DNA from 3 places in the Blautia marasmi genome. Region 2 is predicted to be linked to each of the others. Evidence: predicted binding sites of a transcription regulator. Region 2 holds the regulator's gene; each other region holds the start of a gene.
The links. Region 2 encodes Rex, which represses fermentation and respiration genes when NADH is low (regulators of the CRP and FNR family bind a similar motif). Its sites were predicted from a motif close to ATTGTTAANTANTTAACAAT; they were not measured.

Region 1 (7,611 bases), 3.8 Mb from region 2:
CTTTTCCTCAATTCCATAATCTTTGATGGTTTTCTTGATACCCACCTTTTCCTTCAGTTCAGCAATGGCTTTCAGGAAGTTTTCAAATACCTCATCCTCATCTTTACCCTGGATACCGATAAAACGTGCGATCTCGCAGTATCTCTCTTTTGCGTGAGGATATGGATACTGGGAGAAGGTTCCCATCTTGACCGGAGCAGGATCCGCATTGTAGCGCATGACCAGTTCGATCAAGAGCGCATTGGCTACGCCGTGGGGCAGGTGATGGTAAGCGCCAAGTTTATGTGCCATGGAGTGGCAGATCCCCAGGAAGGCATTGGCAAAGGCCATACCGGCAAGGGTGGACGCATTGGCCATCTTCTCTCTGGCAACAGGGTCAGCGGCACCTTTTTCGTAAGCTGCGGGCAGGTAGTCAAAGATTAGTTTTACAGCCTTTAAGGCCACACCGTCTGTATAATCGGTTGCCATGATGGAAGCGTAAGCCTCCAGTGCGTGGGTCAGGGCATCAATGCCGGATGCGCTTGTTAAGCCTTTGGGCTGTGTCATCATAAAGTCTGCATCAATGATGGCCATGTTTGGCAGAAGCTCATAGTCTGCAATGGGCCATTTGGTTCCCGTGACTTCGTCTGTGATAATGGCAAATGGTGTTACCTCAGAACCGGTACCGGAGGAAGTGGGGATGGAGACCATCATAGCTTTTTCCCCCATTTTCGGGAAGGTGTAGACTCTCTTGCGGATATCCATGAAATCCATAGCCAAATCTTCAAAATCACATTCCGGGTGTTCATACATGAGCCACATGATCTTTGCCGCATCCATGGAGGAACCGCCTCCCAGGGCAATGATCACATCAGGTTCAAAGGCTTTAAGCTGTGCCAGTCCCCTCCGAGCGCACTGGAGCGTGGGGTCAGGTGTGACATCAAAGAAGCAGCTGTATGGTATGCCCATTTCATCCAGTTTGTCGGTGATCGGTTTTGTGTGGCCGTTTTTGTACAGGAAAGTATCGGTTACCAGGAAGGCTTTTTTCTTGCAATAGACATTTTTCAGTTCATCCAGGGCAACAGGCAGGCAGCCCTTTTTAAAATATACTTTTTCAGGTACTCGGAACCACAACATGTTTTCTCTCCTCTCAGCAACCGTTTTGGTGTTCAGCAGATGCTTTACGCCTACGTTCTCAGACACGGAGTTGCCGCCGTAAGAACCGCAGCCCAGTGTGAGGGAAGGGGCAAGTTTAAAGTTGTAAAGATCACCGATGCCGCCCTGGGCGGAGGGGGTATTGATCAAGATACGGCAGGCTTTCATGCGGTCTGCATGTTTTTCCATCTTTTCTGTCTGGGACGGGTGGATATAGAGCGCTGCTGTATGTCCGTAACCTCCGTCTTTGACAAGCTGGTCAGCCATATCAAGAGCTGTATCAAAATCCTCAGCTTTGTAGAGCGCAAGGACGGGGGAAAGCTTTTCATGGGCAAAAGGTTCGGAGACGTCTACAGAGGATACTTCCCCGATCAGTATCTTTGTATTTTTTTCCACAGTCACACCAGCCATCTCGGCGATCACAGAGGCAGGCTGGCCAACGATTTTGGGATTTACGGTTCCTGCGTCTGTCAGTATGATCTTCCGTACTTTATCCAATTCTTCGCTGCTCAGTACATGGCAGCCTCTTTTTACAAATTCCTTTTTCACATTATCATAAATGTCGGCAATGGCGGTCACAGACTGTTCCGATGCACAGATCATGCCATTGTCAAAGGTTTTGGAATGGATGACAGAGTAAACCGCAGTAGGGATATCGCAGGTGCTGTCCATGATGACAGGGGTGTTGCCCGGTCCGACGCCGATGGCAGGTTTTCCGGAGGAATAGGCGGCTTTTACCATTCCGGGACCGCCTGTTGCCAGGATCACGTCCACGGATCTCATCAGCTCATTGGAAAGCTCAATGGTGGGTTCCTCCACCCAGCCGATGATTCCCTCAGGTGCCCCTGCTTTCACTGCAGCTTCCAGGATGATTCTGGCTGCTTCAATGGTGGATCTTTTTGCACGGGGATGCGGGCTTATTATGATTGCATTTCTGGTCTTCAGGCAGATCAAACATTTGAAGATAGCAGTGGACGTGGGGTTCGTAGTAGGGATGACAGCTCCCACAATTCCCACAGGCTCTGCGATCTTTTTTATGCCGAATGATTTGTCTTCCTCCACCACACCGCAGGTTTTTACTCTTTTATAAGCATTGTAGGTGTACTCAGCCGCGTAATGGTTCTTGATCACTTTATCTTCCACAATACCCATTCCGGTTTCGGCTACAGCCAGCTTTGCCAGCGGGATACGTTCCTTGTTGGCAGCCATAGCGGCGGCGAAAAAGATCTTATCTACCTGCTCCTGGGTATAGGATGCGAATATTTTCTGGGCTTCTTTCATAGAAGCGATCTTTGCCTGTAATGCCTCCAGGCTGTTCACGGTCTTTGGCATTTCTGCTTCTGTTTTCTTTTCCATGTGATATCCTCCCTTATAATGAATTGATAATTTTTTAACGATAAACGCATTATATAATACTGTTAAAAGTTTGTCAATATATAAAGTGAAAATTGATTAGTTAAATTTTGCCAGTGTTTGTACAAGGAATAGATGTTTAACTTGATGTAAAAATTTATTTAATATTGAAAATAGAAAAAAGTAATATAAAATTCTGATAATTAAAAGGGGATTTCACAAAGGCATGATGGGAGAAAAGGTAAGAAATTGATAAAAAATAAACGAAATCAAACGGGGAAATGGGCGGGTGAAAACACCCGCCCATATAAATTTCAGGATTATTTATTCTCCGTAATAAGCTTTCAGATAGATTTCTTTCATCTCAGACATCAGCGGATATCTGGGGTTGGCGCCTGTACACTGGTCATTGAAGGCATCTTCCACCATCTGGTCCAGGGTAGCAAGGAATGCTTTCTCATCTATGCCATATTCTCTGATCGTCCGCTTGATCCCAACTCTTTCTTTCAGCTTGGCAATGGCTTCGATGAAATTGTCAAACACTTCATCATCGTTTTTGCCCTTGATGCCGATAAAACGTGCAACCTCGCAGTACCTCTCCTTTGCGTGAGGATAAGGATACTGGGAGAAGGTTCCCATCTTAACCGGAGCCGGGTCAGCGTTGTAGCGCATTACCAGTTCGATTAGCAGGGAGTTGGCTATGCCGTGCTGTACATGATGGTAAGCACCCAGCTTATGTGCCATGGAGTGGCAGATTCCCAGGAATGCATTGGCGAAAGCCATACCGGCCAGTGTGGAGGCATTTGCCATTTTCTCCCTTGCAACCGGGTCACCGGCGCCGTTCTCGTATGCGGACGGCAGATAATCAAAGATAAGCTGTACCGCTTTCAGCGCAATACCATCGGTGTAATCGGTAGCCATAATGGAAGCGTATGCTTCTAAGGCATGGGTCAGGGCGTCAATACCGGAGGAGCTTGTCAGTCCCTTTGGCTGGCTCATCATGAAGTCCACATCTATGATCGCCATGTTTGGCAGAAGCTCATAGTCTGCGATAGGCCATTTGGTGCCGGTGGTCTTGTCCGTGATGATGGCAAAAGGTGTTACCTCGGAACCGGTACCTGAAGATGTGGGAACAGATACCATCAGTGCCTTTTCTCCCATCTTGGGGAACTCATAGACTCGCTTGCGGATATCCATGAAGTCCATGGCTAAATCTTCAAAATCACATTCCGGGTGCTCATACATGAGCCACATGATCTTGGCAGCATCCATAGCGGAACCGCCGCCCAGGGCAATGATCACATCAGGGCCGAAGGCATTTAACTGCTCCAGGCCTTTCTGCGCACACTGCAGAGTGGGGTCAGGTGTTACATCAAAGAAACAGCTGTACGGAATGCCCATCTCATCCAGTTTGTCTGTGATCGGTTTGGTATGGCCGTTCTGATACAGGAATGTATCGGTTACCAGGAAGGCTTTTTTCTTGCCGTATACGTGTTTCAGCTCATCGAGAGCAACCGGCAGACAGCCTTTTTTGAAATATACCTTTTCCGGGACTCTGAACCAAAGCATGTTCTCTCTCCTTTCGGCAACGGTTTTGGTATTCAGCAGGTGTTTGACACCTACGTTCTCGGATACAGAGTTGCCGCCGTAGGAACCGCAGCCCAGGGTCAGGGACGGAGCCAGCTTGAAGTTGTAAAGGTCACCGATTCCTCCTTGGGAGGATGGGGTGTTGACCAGGATACGGCAGGCCTTCATGCGGTCTGCGTGCTGTGCCATTTTCTCCGTCTGGGACGGATGAATATATAAGGATGCAGTATGTCCATAACCGCCGTCTTTGATCAACTGGTCAGCCATGTCAAGTGCTGTATCAAAGTCCTTTGCTTTATAGAGGGCAAGGACAGGGGATAATTTCTCATGCGCAAACGGTTCTGAGATATCCACGGAAGTTACCTCACCGATGAGGATCTTCGTCTCTTTGGGGACAGTTACGCCTGCCATCTCTGCAATGACTGCTGCAGGCTGGCCTACGATCTTAGGATTGACGGTACCGGCTTCTGTCAGGATGATCTTGCGTACCTTGTCCAGATCTGTCTTATTTAATACATGGCAGCCTCTCTTTATAAATTCCTTTTTCACGTCATCGTAGATATCTGCCACTGCAGTAACGGACTGCTCAGAAGCACAGATCATGCCGTTGTCAAAGGTCTTGGAATGGATAACAGAATATACCGCTGTAGGAACATCACAGGAGCTGTCCATAATAACTGGAACATTACCGGGACCGACGCCGATCGCCGGCTTCCCGGAGGAGTACGCGGCTTTGACCATTCCGGGGCCGCCTGTTGCCAGGATAACATCCACGGATTTCATCAGTTCGTTGGAAAGCTCAATGGTGGGCTCTTCAACCCAGCCGATAATACCTTCCGGCGCGCCTGCTTTCACTGCGGCATCAAGTACGATCTTCGCTGCTTCGATGGTACATTTTTTAGCTCTCGGATGAGGACTGATGATGATGGCATTTCTTGTTTTCAGACAGATCAGACATTTGAAGATAGCTGTGGATGTGGGGTTGGTGGTGGGGATGACCGCACCTACGATGCCCACCGGTTCAGCGATCTTTTTGATGCCGTATGAGGTGTCCTGTTCCACCACGCCGCAGGTCTTAACACGTTTGTATGTGTTATAAGTATACTCGGCTGCGTAATGGTTCTTGATAACTTTGTCCTCCACAATGCCCATTCCGGTCTCGGCGACAGCCAGCTTTGCCAGCGGGATACGCTGTTTGTTAGCTGCCATGGCTGCCTCGAAGAAAATCCTGTCTACCTGCTCTTGTGTGAAGGCGGAAAACTTTCTCTGTGCTTCTCTCATGGAAGCGATCTTTTCCTGCAGTGCTTCCACGCTGTTGATGGGTTCCGGGGCTTTGTTCTCTGGTTTTTTTGCCATAGAAATCCTCCTTAAAAATTTTTTGGTTTGAGCCCTTACTCATTGAAGTACCTGAAGTTTTTATGTTCCGTCTTGTCTGTTGGTATAAATTATCTTACCATAAAATGGATGTAAAAACAATAAAAACCAACAAGTATTTTGTATAAATTATTAAAAGTCAGAATATTGCAGAATATTCTGAAAAATATAGACAAAAGTATGCCGCCATACCTGAAAAAGATATGACGGCATCGGTATTTCTTATTTTTTATACCCTTCACGTTTACGGAGACGGGAATCCAGAATCTTTTTGCGGATCCTGAGTGACTTGGGGGTCACTTCAAGCAGTTCATCCGTGTCAATAAACTCCAGGGCCTGCTCTAAGCTGAGAACCTTAGGCGGAGTAAGCTTCAGGGCTTCATCAGCGGAGGAGGAGCGGGTATTGGTCAGATGTTTGGTCTTACATACGTTCAGCTCAATATCTTCCGGTTTGGCGCTCTCGCCGATCACCATACCGCTGTACACTTTCTCGCCGGCGCTGACAAAAAGTGTACCTCTGTCCTGGGCGGAGAAGAGGCCGTAGGTTACGGTCTCACCTGCCTCAAAGGCGATCAAAGAGCCAAGCTTGCGGTAGAACATATCACCTTTGTACGGAGCGTAGCCGTCGAAGGCAGTGTTCATGATTCCGGTACCCTTTGTGGAGGTGAGGAAATCGCCGCGGAAACCGATAAGTCCTCTGGAAGGGATATGGTATTCCAGACGCACGGTTCCGTCACTTGACGGGCTCATGCCCTGCAGTTCACCTTTACGTTCATTTAATTTATTGATGATGGTTCCTGAGAATTCTTCCGGTACATCTATATAGGCGATCTCTACCGGTTCCATTTTCTTGCCGCGTTCATCCTCGTGATAGATGACTTCCGCTTTGCTGACTGCGAACTCGTAGCCTTCCCGCCGCATATTTTCAATCAATACGGAGAGATGAAGCTCACCCCTTCCGGATACTTTGAAGCAGTCTGTGCTCTCTGTATCTTCCACGCGGAGACTCACGTCAGTGTTCAGCTCGCGCATCAGGCGCTCCCTTAAATGGCGGGAGGTGATGAATTTACCTTCCTGACCGGCCAGGGGGCTGTCATTTACCAGGAAATTCATGGAGATGGTAGGCTCTGATATTTTCTGGAAAGGGATGGCTTCCGGATTGTCCGGTGAGCAGAGGGTATCACCGATATGGATGTCCGCGATACCGGATATGGCTACAATAGAACCAAAGCCTGCTTCTTTTACCTCTACTTTTCCAAGTCCGTCGAATTCATAGAGTTTGCTGATCTTAACTTTTTTCTTTTTATCCGGGTCATGATGGTTCAGAAGGAGCACTTCCTGGTTTACGGAGATGGAACCGTTCTCCACCTTGCCTACTCCGATACGTCCTACATATTCATTGTAGTCAATGGTGCTGATAAGAACCTGTGTGCCTGCTTCCGGGTCACCTTCCGGGGCAGGGATGTATTTGAGAATGGTCTCAAATAAGGGCTCCATATTCTCCGGTGAATCAGATAAGTCCAGAACTGCATGGCCTGCCTTGGCGGAGGCATACAGGAACGGACAGTCAAGCTGGTCGTCAGAGGCATCCAGATCCATAAGGAGCTCCAGCACCTCGTCGATTACCTCATCGGGACGTGCTTCCGGACGGTCGATCTTATTGATACATACAATAACATGCAGGTCAAGCTCCAGGGCTTTTTTCAGCACGAATTTGGTCTGGGGCATAGCGCCCTCGAAGGCATCCACCAGCAGGATGACGCCGTTCACCATTTTCAGGACACGCTCCACTTCGCCGCCGAAATCTGCATGGCCCGGTGTATCTATGATATTGATCTTTGTATCCTTATAGTAAATTGCTGTATTTTTAGAAAGTATTGTGATACCGCGCTCGCGTTCAATATCATTGGAGTCCATAACGCGTTCCTGGACTTCCTGGTTTTCGCGGAAGACACCGCTCTGTTTCAGAAGCTGATCCACGAGTGTCGTTTTGCCGTGGTCAACATGGGCAATGATTGCTACGTTTCTGATGTTTTCTCTTTTCGTTTTCATAAATAACCTCTTTTCTAATGGAAAAACCGCATTTTTACGGCTAAATCCAGTCACATTCTATCACACTTATGAGTAAATACAAAGTGGAAATAAATATTTTTTTCAAAAAAA
Region 2 (7,611 bases):
GAATGACAACAATGGAAAGAATTAAGATGACAACACCTTTAGTGGAGATGGATGGAGACGAGATGACACGAATCCTCTGGAAAATGATCAAAGAGGATCTGCTGGAGCCATATGTGGAACTCAATACAGAATATTATGACTTGGGACTGGAATACAGAAATGAGACAAATGACCAGGTTACAGTGGATGCGGCCAATGCCACAAAGAAGTACAAAGTAGCCGTTAAATGCGCAACCATCACACCCAATGCGGCGCGTATGGATGAATACCACTTAAAAGAAATGTATAAAAGCCCCAATGGCACCATCCGTTCCATGCTGGACGGTACCGTCTTCCGTGCTCCTATTGTAGTAAAGGGGATTGAACCCTGTGTAAAAAACTGGAAGAAACCCATCACCCTGGCAAGACATGCCTATGGAGATGTCTATAAAAATACGGAGATGGTCATTCCGGGACCGGGAAAAGTGGAGCTGGTTTATACCTCTGCTGACGGCACGGAAACAAGAGAACTGGTGCACAATTTCACAGGTGCCGGTGTGGCACAGGGAATGCACAACTTAAATGGCTCGATTGAGAGCTTTGCGAGAAGCTGTTTTGAGTATGCGCTCTCTACAAAACAGGATGTATGGTTTTCCACCAAGGATACCATTTCCAAAAAGTATGACCATACCTTTAAGGATATTTTCCAGGACATTTACGATAAAGAATACAAAGAGGCTTTTGAGAAGGCCGGTATTACATATTTCTATACACTGATCGACGATGCTGTGGCACGTGTCATGAAAGCAGAGGGGGGCTTTATCTGGGCCTGCAAGAACTATGACGGGGATGTTATGAGTGATATGGTATCCTCTGCCTTCGGTTCTCTGGCCATGATGACTTCTGTTCTGGTATCCCCTCACGGATATTTTGAATATGAAGCAGCACACGGAACCGTGCAGCGCCACTATTACAAGCATCTGAAAGGTGAAGAAACTTCCACAAACTCCGTGGCAACTATTTTTGCCTGGACAGGCGCGCTTAGAAAACGGGGAGAATTAGACGCAAGCAGCAGCCTCTGCCAGTTTGCTGACCGTCTGGAAAAGGCCACACTTGCTACGATCGAAAAAGGTGAAATGACAAAAGACCTTGCGCTGATCACATCACTGGAGGATCCGACTGTGCTGAACAGCCGTGAATTTATCCTGGCTGTCAGAAAAAATCTGGATGCTTTATACGCATAAAAATTATGTTTTATTGATTTCATAAGTCCATGTAAGAGAGTATAAGTCCCTGCTTACATGGACTTGTTCTTTTTAGTTAAAAGTTTTCAGACAGGGGGTTGAAAATCTGAGTCAATTTCTTATAATGGGTATTAACCGAATCGGTAAAGTACAAAAAGGGGGCTCAATATGGAGGACAAACTTAGCAGTCTTTCGGAGGAAAAAAAGAAAGCGATCGTCAATGCGGCACTGGAGGTTTTCGGTACCTGTGAATATAAACGTGCATCTACAGATCTGATCGCCGCCAAAGCCGGAATCTCAAAGGGACTGCTGTTTTATTATTTTAAGAACAAAAAAGAGCTGTATATGTATCTGTTTGAGTATGTCTTTGAAAAGGTGGGTTCACGCCTTTTGGATTCGCATTTTTTTGAAATCACGGACTTCTTCGAGTTGTTGGCTTACACAACCGAAAAGAAAGCCCGTATTCTCTCTGAATTTCCCTATCTTATGGAATACAGCGTCCGGGCATTTTTTACGTCCAGAGAGGATGTATCGGAGGAAATGAATTCCTTTATGAAAAACCAGATTGCAACTATGTTTGAGGATTATTGCAAAAATGTAGATATGACAAAGTTCAGGGAGGATGCAGAACCCAGAGAGATACTGCATATGCTTATCTGGCTTACAGACGGATATATGCATCAGAGAATGTTCTATACCGATACGGTGGATGCGGATTTATTGATGCAGCAATTCAGAAAATGGTCAGAAATGCTGAAGCGGATCGCATACAAAGAGGAGTATCTGACAGAAATGGTTGGAAGGAGGCAGGAAATATGAACGTAATAGAAATCAGCCATATAACAAAAGACTATGGACAGAACCGCGGTGTTTTTGACGTGAGTTTTTCGGTGAAACAAGGAGAGGTGCTTGGATTTTTAGGCCCAAACGGAGCAGGGAAGACCACAACGATCCGTCAGATCATGGGCTTTATCAAGCCTGACAGCGGCAGCCTGTCTATCCTGGATATGGATTGTTTTAAGGAGGCGGATAAAATCCAGTCATCCCTTGGATATCTTCCCGGGGAGATTGCTTTTATTGACTCCATGACAGGAATGGAATTTATCCGTTTTGTGGCAAAGATGAAGAAAATGAGAGATTTGGGCCGGGCTCAGGAACTAATGAAAATGTTTGAACTGAATCCCTCCGGCAAGCTGAAGAAAATGTCAAAAGGCATGAAGCAGAAGATAGGAATCGTCTGTGCATTCATGAATCCGCTGGCAAGCATCCTGATCCTGGATGAACCCACCAGCGGACTGGACCCTTTGATGCAGAATCGGTTTGTAGAGCTGATCCTTTCGGAGAAGAAAAAAGGAAAAACCATACTTATGTCTTCCCATATGTTTGAGGAGATTGAACGAACCTGTGACCGTGCCGCGATCATCCGTGACGGGCGCCTGGTTGCAGTGGAGGAGATTGAAAGATTAAAAGAGGGAAGACAGAAAGTGATAGTGATCACTTTCCGGGAGCCAGCTATGGCGGAAGCGTTCGCTGCCGCATTTCCTGAGGCCTCTTATCAGGCCGGGGAAAAAGCAGTGACTGCCAAAGTGGGAAAAAATATTGATCTTTTCCTGAAAAAGGCCAGCGCGTATACGATCACAGATTTAGATGTGCGCACACAGAGTCTGGAAGAGTTTTTCATGCATTTTTACGGAGAGGAGGCAGCACGATCATGAATGCTACGTTATTTAAAAAAGAGATCAAATCAAACTGGCTGCTGCTCGTCATTTTTCTTGCGGTCCTCAGTGTCTATGGCAGTATGATCACTATGATGTTCAATCCTGAAATGGGAGACAGCCTGAAAATGATGGCTGACAGCATGCCGGATCTGTTCGCGGCATTTGGCATGGCTGATGTGGGCCAGACATTGCTGGAATTTGTATCGGGATACTTATATGGAATGCTGTATGTGGCTTTCCCGGCGGTATTCATCATAATTCTCTCAAACAGACTGGCAGCCAAATACGTGGACAACGGCTCCATGGCTTACCTTTTGGCGGTACCTGCCAAACGCTGGAAGATCATGATGACACAGTGCGTTTTCATGCTGGTGTCCCTGCTTGTCATTGTCATTTATGTGACTTGCCTGATCCTTGTTGTCAGTGAGGTACTTTTCCCCGGGGAAATGGAAACAGCAGCGTTTATCCGGATCAATGTGGGTCTGCTGGGAATGCTTGTATTCTTTGGCGGCGCATGTTTCTGTGCTTCTTGTTTCAGTAATGAATCAAAAACTTCCTCTGCAGTCAGTACAGCCATCGTAGTATATTCAGTCCTTGTGCAGATGATATCGCAGGTTGGAGATAAATTTGAGAAAGTAAAATATGCCACACCTGTGACCTTGTTTGACATAGACGGTCTGAGTGCAGGGGACGGAAAAGCTTGGATGATGTGCGGCATTTTGTATCTGGCGGGTTTTTTACTTATGGGGATTGGAATCATACGGTTCAGCAAGCGGGACCTGCCCTTATAACAGAAAAACGGGAAGAACAGGCATTATGCCAGTTCTTCCCATTTTTCATAGAGTTCTTCCAGTTTTTGCGCGATCTCAGCTTTTTCGTTGGCCAGCTTTACGCATTCGGCCACATTGACCGCCACATCCGGCTTCTCCATCTCGGCGTCAATTTCCTTGTCTCTGGCTTCCAGGCGTTCAATCTCTGCTTCGGTCTTTTTCAGATCATTTTCGCGTTTCCTCTGGCGTGCCTGTTCTTCTTTCTGTTGTTTCCAGTCCAGTTTTGTGGCAGACACAGATTCTGCAGTTTCTTCCTCCTCCTGGCCAGGTGCGTAGATACGGGTGAGTTCTTCTCTTTTTTCCATATAGTAATCATAATTGCCGATGTAATTCACCATACTTTTGTTGGTCAGCTCCAGGATCCTGGTGGCTGTCCTGTTGATAAAATACCGGTCATGAGACACATACAGCACAGTTCCAGTGTAATTGCACAGGGCATCCTCCAGAATCTCTTTTGACATGATATCCAGGTGGTTGGTAGGCTCATCCAGGATCAGAAAGTTGGCTTCTGACAGCATGAGTTTAGCCAGGGATACACGTCCCCGTTCTCCGCCGCTTAAGGAGGAGATCTTCTTAAATACATCATCTCCGGTGAAAAGGAAAGCAGCCAGCAGATTGCGGATCTCTGTGTTGGTGAGTTTTGGAAAATCATCAGAGATCTCCTCAAAGATGGTCTTTTCCATATGGAGTACATGGTGCTCCTGGTCATAGTATCCGATGTGCACTTTGCTTCCCAGATGGAAGACCCCGGCGTCGGCGGGAACCAGCTCGTTTAAGATTTTCAGTATGGTGGTCTTGCCAGTTCCGTTGTTACCGATGATCGCTACCCGTTCCCCCCGTTTGACAGAAAAATTTAGGTCCGAAAAGAGGGGGAGAGAGGGGAAGGATTTTGTGAGATGTTCCACGGTCAGTACATCCGATCCGCTTTCCATGCGGGGCTTTAAGTAAATACGCATGGAAGCGTTTACCTCTGTGGGCTTTTCTATGACTTCAATCTTATCCAGCAGTTTTTCACGGCTTTCTGCCCGCTTTATGGATTTCTCCCTGTTAAACTGCTTTAACTTGGCGATTACTTCCTCCTGATGTTTGATCTCCTGCTGCTGATTCAGATACGCCTGATAGGCATCCCTGCGAAGCTGGGTCTTTTTCTCACTGTAAGCAGAATAATTTCCGGTAAATGAACTTACCTTTCCGTTATCAATATCAATAACTTTGGTTACGATCCGGTCCAGAAAATACCGGTCATGGGATACGATCAGGACAGCTCCCGGATAGTTCAGCAGATAGGTCTCCAGCCAGGAGATGGAATCCATATCCAGATGGTTGGTAGGCTCATCCAGAAGGATGATGTCCGGTTTGGACAATAGGAGGCGTCCAAGGGCAACTCGCGTTTTCTGCCCTCCCGACAGGGTGGAGATCTCTTTTTCAAAGTCACTTTCAGGAAAGCCAAGTCCTTTCAGCACCCCCACAAGTTCGCTTTTGTATGCGTAGCCGTTTTCCATTTCAAATTCATGGGTCAGCCGAGAATACGTTTCCATCAGGTGTTCCAGTTCTTTCCCGGAAGCGTGCTTCATCTGCTTTTCCGTTTCCCGCATATGAAGCTCCATATCCAGAATATGCTGTTTGACTTGCAGCAGGGAATCGTAGATGGTGAGGGCGCTGTCCAGCTCCTGGTGCTGGGCCAGGTAGCCGATGGTCCTGCCTCTGGATAAGATGACCTCCCCGCTGTCCGCTGGGATCTCCTGCATGATAATACGCAGCAGTGTGGATTTGCCTGCTCCGTTGATGCCCACTAAGGCAGCTTTTTCGCGTTCCTCTATATGGAAGGAGGCGTCATGGATCAAATTCATGCCTCCAAATGATTTTTCAATATTCTGACATGCCAGTATCATTTTTTAGAATCTCCTTTATCTTTAGGTGTAACTGTTTTGTCTCTTCACAGTCATAGACAAAAATCCGCCGGGAATGGACTTTAGCCGCGGGATTTTTGTGTTACTGTACACAGGCCACTGTACTGGGAGGCGTTTTCATGCTGAAAGCATGAAAATCCCCAGGCAGCCAGCGCGATATGGGGCAGAATGCTCCATATCTGTGCATCGCGAAGCGTGTTGCTGGACACGGAGTGAACAGTAACATTTTTGCTTCACCCTTCCTATTATATCTGAAATTCAGAATTTGACAACAGATAAAAACAACAATAACTGGAATTGTATTTGACTTTATTTTAACAATTATATATAATATTCCTATATGAAACAGAAAACTAAGACATAAGGAGGGTAAAGTCGTGGACGAAAAATGCATATCAAAAGCAGTCATCAGAAGACTTCCCCGATATTACAGATATTTAGGAGAACTTTTGGAAGATGGTGTGGAGCGTATCTCCTCAAATGAGCTGAGTACCAAGATGCGCGTGACGGCATCCCAGATCCGCCAGGACCTGAATAATTTTGGAGGGTTCGGGCAGCAGGGATACGGATATAATGTGCAGTACCTGTACACGGAGATCGCTAAGATCCTGGGACTTGACCGGACCCATAACATGATCATTATAGGAGCGGGCAATCTGGGACAGGCACTGGCAAATTATGTGCAGTTTGAAAAGCGCGGGTTTAAGGTAGTCGGTATCTTTGATGTGAACCCGGTTCTGAAGGGCATTTCCATCCGTGGGAACGAAATCCTTATGATGGATGAACTTCCCCAGTATCTGAAGGATAATGATGTTCAGATAGCGGCGCTCACTCTGCCTAAGAACAATGCAGAAGAGACAGCTGATCTGCTGGTGGAAAACGGAATCAAGGCTATCTGGAATTTCGCACATCTGGATCTGGAGGTCCCGGAGGATGTCATTGTGGAAAATGTACACCTGTCCGAGAGTCTCATGAGATTGTCTTATAATCTGAATTGTTATGTGACGGAACATAAAAAGTAAGAAAAGGCTGCTGCGGAACTTTTGCGGCGGCCTTTTTTGGCTGATACCAGCAAAAGAGAGGAGTGTTGACATGAAACAAATCGTAACCGGCGGACAGATGAAACTTTTGGATGATTATACCATCCGCAAGATCGGGATCCCCTCCCTGGTCCTCATGGAGCGGGCAGCCCTGAGTGTGTACCGGGCCCTTGTGGAGGAAGATTTCCCTCTGGAAAAAGTCCTGGTCCTCTGCGGCACGGGAAATAACGGCGCGGACGGCGTGGCTGTGGCGCGTATGCTTCATGTGGCAGGGGTTTCGGTAGATATCTGTATACTTGGAAAAAAGGATCATTATACAGAAGAAATGAGAAAGCAAGTGAATATTGCAGAAAATTATCACATATCCTTTGTCAAGAATGCCGTACCTGCTGAATATACTACTATAGTAGATGCTGTCTTTGGTGTAGGCCTGTCCAGAGAAGTGGGCGGAATCTACAGAGACACCATCGAAGCCTCTAACCGGTCGGAAGCAAAGATCATGGCAGTGGATATCCCCTCCGGTATCAGTGCAGATACGGGAAAGGTGCTGGGCTGTGCAGTGAAAGCTGACGTGACTGTGACCTTTGCCTATGAGAAGGCAGGGCTGTTATTCTATCCAGGTGCTTCCTGCGCGGGAAAAGTCAGGACTGCGGATATCGGGATCTATAAAATGTCCCAGAATGATTTTGAGCTGTCTGTACTGCGTTGTGAGGAGAAGGATCTGTACCGGATCCCCAAGCGGAAGCCGGATGGAAACAAGGGGACTTATGGAAAAATATTTCTGGCAGCCGGAAGCCGTGATTTAAGCGGCGCAGCGTATCTCTCTGCCTGTGCGGCACTCAGGACAGGTGCAGGTATGATCAAGGTACATACCAGGGAGGAGAACAGGC
Region 3 (7,611 bases), 110 kb from region 2:
CCAGCTCTCCCACGGTCTTTCCATTGTCATCCAGATTGCTCACAGAAAACTTTACCAGAGACGGTGTCACGGTTCCCAGCAGAACACAGGGGAACGCAAAGATTGCCAGGCAGGTAAAAAGTGCTGCCCAGACAAGAAAATTGGATTTTATAAAAACCGCCAGCAGCAAAGAGATACCTGCGATCAGATATCTGCCCAAAAACGGTATGAGCGCGATCCATATTGCAGCGATCAAAAGCCTACGGTACAGCCTGTCCGGATCATGGCGCTTGTCCGCGGAACGCCCGCCCCATACATTTCCGATCGCCATGGCGATCATGATCACTCCGATGATCACGGTCCATACAATCTGGGAGGAACTGAAATAAGGCGCCATCAGCCTGCTCGCCCCCAATTCTACAGCCATAACAGACATACCGGAAAAAAACTCTGTTACATACAAAAAATATTTGTTTCTCAATAATCTGGACTCCATGTTTTGCCTCCTGTTGTCTCTCTCAATTATTACCCTGCCATAACTGCAGCCGCAAAAACGGGCTGCCCCAAGCCGTCCGCACCTCTATCCGGTGCCGGCGTGCCTGCTTACGGCAGCCCGTCTTCTTTTTTTGCGAAATTGTTCAGTATTATCTCACGCTTCTGTAACAAACTGATATATTGTGGTAGTATCGTATTTCTCCCCGGCTTTCAGAACGGAAGACTGGAAAGCAGCCTCATTGCAGGCATTGGGATAGTACTGTGTCTCCATACAGAAACCGGCACGTTTTGTATAGACACTGCCGCCCTTCCCATTTTCGTTGTTGATAAAATTGCCGATGTAGAACTGCATACCCGGAAGGTCCGTGAATACTTTCATGGTGATGCCTGTCTCATCGCTGTGAGCCGCCGCGGCCTCTTTTATCCCGCCTTTTTCCCTGCACAGTGCATAGTTATGGTCATAGCCGCCGCCGAAGATGAGCTGCTCATAGTCAGCTTCCACATCCTGTCCAATCCTTTTAGGGGAAGTAAAGTCCATGGGTGTGCCCTCTACTTTCAGGATCTCACCTGTGGGAATGGCTTCGGAATCGGAAACCGGCGTGAATTCCGGTGCATGGATCTGAACCATATGATTCAGCATACTCTCTGCTCCCGCATTGTGTCCTGCCAAGTTAAAGTAAGAATGGTTGGTCATATTCACAACGGTATCGGCATCTGCGCTTCCTGTGTAATGCATAACAAGCTCATTTTCATCCGTGAGCTTATATGTTACAGATCCGGTAAAGTTTCCGGGGAAGCCCTGGTCGCCGTCCGGGCTGAAGATACGGAAGGTGATACTGTTCTCCTCCTCTTTCACTTCTTCCACATCCCAAACACGGGTGCGGTAAAAGTCAGGGCCGCTATGTAAATTATTCTTGTTGTCATTCTGAGCCAATACATACTCTTTGCCATTCACAGTAAACTTTGCTCCGCCAATGCGGTTTCCGTTTCTGCCGATGGGGGAACCGAAATGAGGTTTATTCTCATAGTATCCTTCCACAGTGTCATAGCCAAGAACCACATCTGTCAAATTCTTATCTTTATCCGGAACCATCACACTGACCAGTATGGCACCGAAATCTGTTACAGCTGCTGTCATGCCGTTTCCATTTTTCAGTTCATAGAGGAATACCTCTTTTCCTTCCGGACTCTTTCCAAAGCTTCTTTTTGTCACTCCCATGTCTTAATCTCCTGTTTTTCATGATTTGATCTGCATTTCTGTTGTTATAAACAAAAAGAGTCTGATTCTTCAGACTCTCGCATCAAATGCGGCGTTCCTGCTGCAAATGTTCGTTATTCGTAACTGTAAAAACACAAAACAGTTACCACTATTCATAATATACCCAGCCAATTTGCTGTTATATTGTAACTATTCAGTAGGTCTGCGCATTCACTGCGCTGACCGAAAGAAAATGTACCACGGCTAAACATAAATCCCATCACCAAAGGCGATTCTGCATGGATTTTTGCCTATAACTGTGAGGGTACCGAACAGTTACGTTATATTTATAATCCCAGGATGCCGTTTCCTACTTTCTGACTCCTAGCCTAAGCCAGGTGGGCAACCGCAACTGTTCTTCTGCCTTCCGCTGCGCAATGACGGCCTGACATCTAAACAGAAATATAGGAATCCCGTTTAAAGAAATGTAGGTTCAAAAACTGTAGGAGCATCGCACACCCCAGGATTACTTCGTATCTTTATTATACTCTAGTATATGAACTTTTTCAACAAAAATGCACACACTTAATAAATTTTTTCTTCAATATAAAAATTACAGATAGAACGCACTTTTTCCATATCCGCTTTTGTCTTCCCGTTCCCGTACGGTATGCGGTCAATGTTCCGGTTCATGTAATCCTGGTTTTTAATATACAGGAAACTGGAACGGAAGTTCAGGTCAAAGATAAACGCCAGATAAGAGATCCACATATCCATATGTGTGGTCCTCTCTCCCCGCCGGATGCATCTGTGCGCTTCCACAGCCTGAAGGATATTCCCGGAGATTGGTTCCAGGCCCACTTCCTCCGCTGAAATTCCAAAGATAGCTTCTGCATTCTCTGTATCTTTGACCCTGAAATTATCCAGCTTATCCGCGTCCCTGATGATCCTGCAGTGCAGGAGTTCTCTTCCTTGTATCTCCTCCGGAATCTCATAGAGAGAATGACAGGCAATTGCTGTTTTGATAATGCTGTCAAACCTGTCATCCTCAATGAAATTTCTGATCCTATTTTCATCAAAGAGAACTTTTACGCCAAACTCAGCATGGTCAAAGAGATTGTCATCGTAACTGTTAAAGGTTTTAAGCTGTTCAAACCTTCCGATGTCATGGAGCAGTGCAATGAGAAGCGCCAGTTCATGGTCTTCACCGGAAACCTTTTCTTCCCTGCAGATATAATCTGCTGCATCCAAAACGCAGAAGGTATGAACCTCCTTCAGCATGATCTTATCATCGTTTCTGTCATAATGACTGAGATACTGTCGGAAACTTTCTTTTGCATATTCCAAATCAATCATATTTTCATCTCCGCTGCCCGGCGGACGTATCCCCGGGTATGAAACAACAAAACGGACCGCCATCACTGACGGTCCGCCGCATTCATAGCAATAGTAAGTCCGCAAAGCGTTCTTTCTATTTTGATCACCTGAATTATTTCAGTTCATCAACAACTTTCTGGATAGCCTCTAAAGCATCAGCAGGAAGTTTGTCATATCCATCTTTTTTGGTCTCGAATGCTTTGATCTCATTAACACGGTCATTCATACGTGCTTTGAGCTGCTCAACGTAGTTAGTGTCATTCATATCCGGAACGAATCCTTCCCAATCGAAGATTTCGATATCGGTGAATGGTCCCCAAGGTTTGAACTCTGCTTTTTTCTCTACGATTGCTTCCAGAATACCTAAAGTATCTTTCGGCTGAACTTTCTTGCCCATGAAATCGCCTGTGTTGATGATGTAGCAGTCTACATTTTTCTCTTCAACCAGTTTTTTGAATTTCTCGTAGTCATCAGCTAACGGGTATGTTCTGAACGGGTTAGCGTAAGGAACAACAACCAGCTTATTCGGGTCAACACCTGGTGCCAGACGCTCTGCTGTAGAACGTTTTGTAGCCAGAGTAGCACCCATTACAGATGCCAGGGAAGCACCTTTTAATTTAACTACTGGCGGAATGGTCGGGTCTTTCATGATCCAGAAGATTGCATTAACCGGCTCGTCGATCTTGTCAACGCGGTTCGGTGCCCACAGTTTGGATTTGATCGCACGTCCGTTACCATTTCTGATATCTTCTGTTACAAGCTGGATGTTTCCATCCTCGTCTAATGTAGCAGAGTTATTCATGGATGTCAGAAGGAATTTGTTGTCATCACATCCTGCCGGATAATCCTGTGTTTTATCGAAGTATGTAGGCTCTAATGCTACGGAAGCACAAGTATCTGTGTTGATGATGAATGCATCATCGTGCAGAACTTTGATTTCGTATTTGCCATTGTGTTTTGCATGTGTGATCGTGGATTTACCTGATCCTGACAGACCGTATACAGATGCAACATATTTGGAACCGTCAGCAAGTGTGTACTCTTTCTGTCCGCCGTGGCATGCTGCATAACCATTTCTGTTGGCAATTGCCCAAGCCATAGTCAGAGTACCTTTTTTGTGCTCACCAAAGTATCTCATACCAAGGATACAAGCACAGTTCTGGTCTGTGTTAAAGTAGCACAGAGTCTGCGGATCGCTTAAGCAGCTGTAGTCAACACCCGGAGTGCTTGCCGGTGCCCACTGAGGATCTGAGAAGATGTAAACATCTGCTTCTTTTCCTTCGCCTACAGGCTGAGAATTTTTATACATTTTAACATAGTCATCAGACATATACTGGAAGTTCAGCATCCAGGAGTACATGATGTTCTCTTCGCCTTCCGGAATCAGCAGGTGAGCTTTTACCATGAATTCAGGATCCAGACCTACATATACCTCTGCATGGTACATGGTTTTCCAGCGGGCTTCATAAATAGCATCCATAGCCACTTTGTCAAGAGCTGCGCAGTCAACACCTGGTTCTCCGGCGATGCGGCGTGCGGCTGCATAACGTCCTGTGATAGCACCATCGTTGAATAATAAAACTTTAGCGTCTCTCTCAAGACCAAACTCTTCGCCTCTATAAACAGGCATGTCTGTAACGACTGTTCCAGGTGAGTTCTTCGCTAATTCATATGCCTCTTTTAATGTGTTAACCTTAACAACATTGTTGCCATAGAACGCTGCTTCAATAATGGAACGAGTTTTGCTGAAGCCAGTTTTGCCTGCTCCAATCTCGTTGATTGGGTAATATGCTTTTGTTGACATATGGTTTCCTCCTTAATCTTATCTCAAAGTCAATTTATTATCTCATGTAAGTTTTTAAAAGTCAATACTTTAACAATGTATTTTCTTGACGATTTTTTTACATTTTATAGAATTTTTATATTTTAAATCCCAAGGACATTTTTTACTGCTGCCGGCATCTCCGGAACATCCACAACCGTATCATGGAGAACAGGGGCTGTACGAATCTCCTCAATGGCATTGGGCACCTTCACATTTGCAATTTTGGACAATTCATCCACCAGCTCAAAATCACCCATGGAATCATATTTGCTGTCAATGGCATTCATGACACTCCTTGTGAATTTAAAGGGGCTGGCTGTGGAGGCAATGACCGTCTTGGTACTATCCCCGGTCTCAGCCGCGTATTTACCGTAAACACAGGACGCCACAGCTGTATGGGTGTCGATCACATAGCCTGTTTCCCCGTAAAGAGCCTTTATTGCTCCTGCCGTTTCCTCCTCTGTGGCAAAATTGCCATAGAAATCCGCAAGCTGGCTGCGCATCTTTTCTGTGATCCGGTAAGTCCCGCCCTTGGAAAGCTGCTCCATCATCTCACGGTTTTTGTCCGCGTTTTCCCCTGCAATGCGGTAAATAAGCCTTTCTAAGTTGCTGGATATGAGTATATCCATGGACGGAGATGAAGTCAGAATGAAATCACGGTTCCTGTCATAACTTCCGGTGGAGAAGAAGTCAAAAAGGACTTTATTCTCATTGGAAGCACAGATCAATTTGTCTATAGGCAGCCCCATATTTTTCGCATAATAGGCGGCCAGGATATTTCCGAAGTTACCTGTGGGCACCGTTACGTTAATTTTTTCACCATCTTTTATCTCACCGTTCTTATAAAGGTTCACGTATGCGTAAACGTAGTACACGACCTGAGGGACCAGGCGGCCGATATTGATGGAGTTGGCAGAGGAAAACTGGAAGCCGGCCTTGTCAAGCTCCTCCTCCATTGCCTTGTCATTGAACATTTTTTTCACTGCAGTCTGGGCATCATCGAAATTGCCTGTGATTCCCACCACATATGTATTATTTCCCTTCTGTGTCACCATCTGTTTTTCCTGAATAGGGCTGACACCGTTCTTGGGATAAAAAACAATGATCCTTGTACCCGGCACATCCGCAAAACCGGCCATGGCTGCCTTTCCTGTATCGCCTGAAGTGGCAGTGAGGATCACAATCTCATTTTTCACATGATTTTTCTTGGCAGAAGTGGTCAGAAGATGGGGCAGAATGGAAAGTGCCATATCTTTGAACGCAATGGTCGCTCCGTGGAACAGTTCCAGATAGTATGCACCTCCCGCTTTTACTAAAGGTGCTATCTCTTCTGTATCGAATTTGGAATCATAAGCCCTGGCAATACATGACTTTAACTCTTCCTCTGTGAAATCCGTAAGAAAACGGCTCATAACTTCATAAGCAATTTCCTGGTATGTCATCTCTGCCAGTCTGTCCATGGGAACATCCAGCTTAGGAATCTCTGTAGGCACGAATAAACCGCCGTCCTTTGAAAGTCCTTTTAAAATTGCTTCGGATGCCTTTACGCATTCCCCTGTTCCTCTAGTGCTTTTGTACAAAATCTCCATCTCTTTAAGTCCTTTCTTCTTTACGGATACGTGAAAAAGTCATGTACCCCATATTGGAATAAAAATTTTAAATCCTCTTTAAACCATTTAATATTGTGCTGCTCCGCGTAAGCCTCTTCCATAAAGAACAGCGCACCTTGGGAGTAATCCTCCCCATCAATCGCCCGGTTGACCGCCTCTCTGGTTCCCTCTGAAACGGTAACCGTATTGATCCTGCCGTCAACTGTAGGAGAAAACTGGGGACTTCCGTCCGAATTCTCCCATACCACATCATGGATACTGTTTGGGAAATCCGGGCTTTTCACCCGGTTAAAAATCACATTTGCCACCATAATACGGCCTTTGATATCCTCTCCTCCGGCCTCCGCCTCCACTATCTTCAGAAGCGTCTCGTAATCCTGATCTGTCATCCTGAGCAGCCCCTCAGAAGCACCGATGGAGTGATTCTCCAGTTCAGCCACGCTGGTGGCTGTCTCCTCGCTGAAATCAAAATGTGATTCCTGCACCTTTTTGCCTGTTCTCTGCCCTACCAGCACAGCTTCACAGGAGGTGCCAAGCCGGTGTACTTCGCTCTGGGTATCCTGACTTATCAGTACGCCTGAAATAATTGCGTCCAGACCGTACAGCTGTTCTTCCTCCGGTTCGTCCTTGTCTTTGGGCGGATCTTTGTCATCACTCACAGATGCATATACATTATTTTTTCCGCCTGCATGAAGCCCGTGAAAGGTAAATGCCACGGCAGCGATAACCACCGCCCCGGTCACAACCAATGCACAGGTTCTCCGGCTCTTTTTAGATATCTTCCGGATCAAAAATAAAAACCCGGCCGCAATCGTACGAATAATGTCCATACCTTTTTCCTTTGCCTGTTTTTCTTAGTCGAATAGACACCAGTCATAACTCTTTGTTCCGATACTGATGTCATGAATTATATGGATTATAAAATATTTAGGCAATGGAAGTCAATAAGCCGGGGCGTCTTTTAGCTAATCTTCACAATATTATCTAATTTACTAACGAGTATTTTATACACTTTTTCGTGCTTTTTTCCTCTATTTCACTAAAATCAGTGACTATCTGTATTTACTTTTATTCTATCTGCTCAGGATATCCATGCGTCCCCCAGGCGGTAAGTTCCTGCTCCGTCC

Region 1: a site for Rex is predicted at 2,513-2,532, ahead of adhE (bifunctional acetaldehyde-CoA/alcohol dehydrogenase). Genes of this name have one in related genera too.
Region 3: a site for Rex is predicted at 4,911-4,930, ahead of C6P39_RS22575 (phosphoenolpyruvate carboxykinase (ATP)). Genes of this name have one in related genera too.

What each region holds. Positions count from the first base shown of each region.
Region 1 covers NZ_OIWX01000001.1:1,491,866-1,499,476, reverse strand. Annotated here, with positions in the region: gene adhE (bifunctional acetaldehyde-CoA/alcohol dehydrogenase) at 1-2,490, opposite strand, end outside; gene adhE (bifunctional acetaldehyde-CoA/alcohol dehydrogenase) at 2,812-5,430, opposite strand; gene typA (translational GTPase TypA) at 5,671-7,500, opposite strand.
Region 2 covers NZ_OIWX01000001.1:5,260,743-5,268,353, forward strand. Annotated here, with positions in the region: gene C6P39_RS23000 (GntR family transcriptional regulator) at 1-25, shown strand, start outside; gene C6P39_RS23005 (NADP-dependent isocitrate dehydrogenase) at 12-1,223, shown strand; gene C6P39_RS23010 (TetR/AcrR family transcriptional regulator) at 1,392-2,042, shown strand; gene C6P39_RS23015 (ABC transporter ATP-binding protein) at 2,039-2,938, shown strand; gene C6P39_RS23020 (ABC transporter permease subunit) at 2,935-3,732, shown strand; gene C6P39_RS23025 (ABC-F family ATP-binding cassette domain-containing protein) at 3,756-5,663, opposite strand; gene C6P39_RS23030 (redox-sensing transcriptional repressor Rex) at 6,059-6,703, shown strand; gene C6P39_RS23035 (NAD(P)H-hydrate dehydratase) at 6,774-7,611, shown strand, end outside.
Region 3 covers NZ_OIWX01000001.1:5,152,920-5,160,530, reverse strand. Annotated here, with positions in the region: gene C6P39_RS22595 (spermidine synthase) at 1-475, opposite strand, end outside; gene C6P39_RS22590 (aldose epimerase family protein) at 629-1,693, opposite strand; RNA gene ssrS (6S RNA) at 2,021-2,202, opposite strand; gene C6P39_RS22580 (HD domain-containing protein) at 2,258-3,028, opposite strand; gene C6P39_RS22575 (phosphoenolpyruvate carboxykinase (ATP)) at 3,162-4,853, opposite strand; gene thrC (threonine synthase) at 4,976-6,463, opposite strand; gene C6P39_RS22565 (cell wall hydrolase) at 6,484-7,314, opposite strand; gene C6P39_RS22560 (hypothetical protein) at 7,566-7,611, opposite strand, start outside.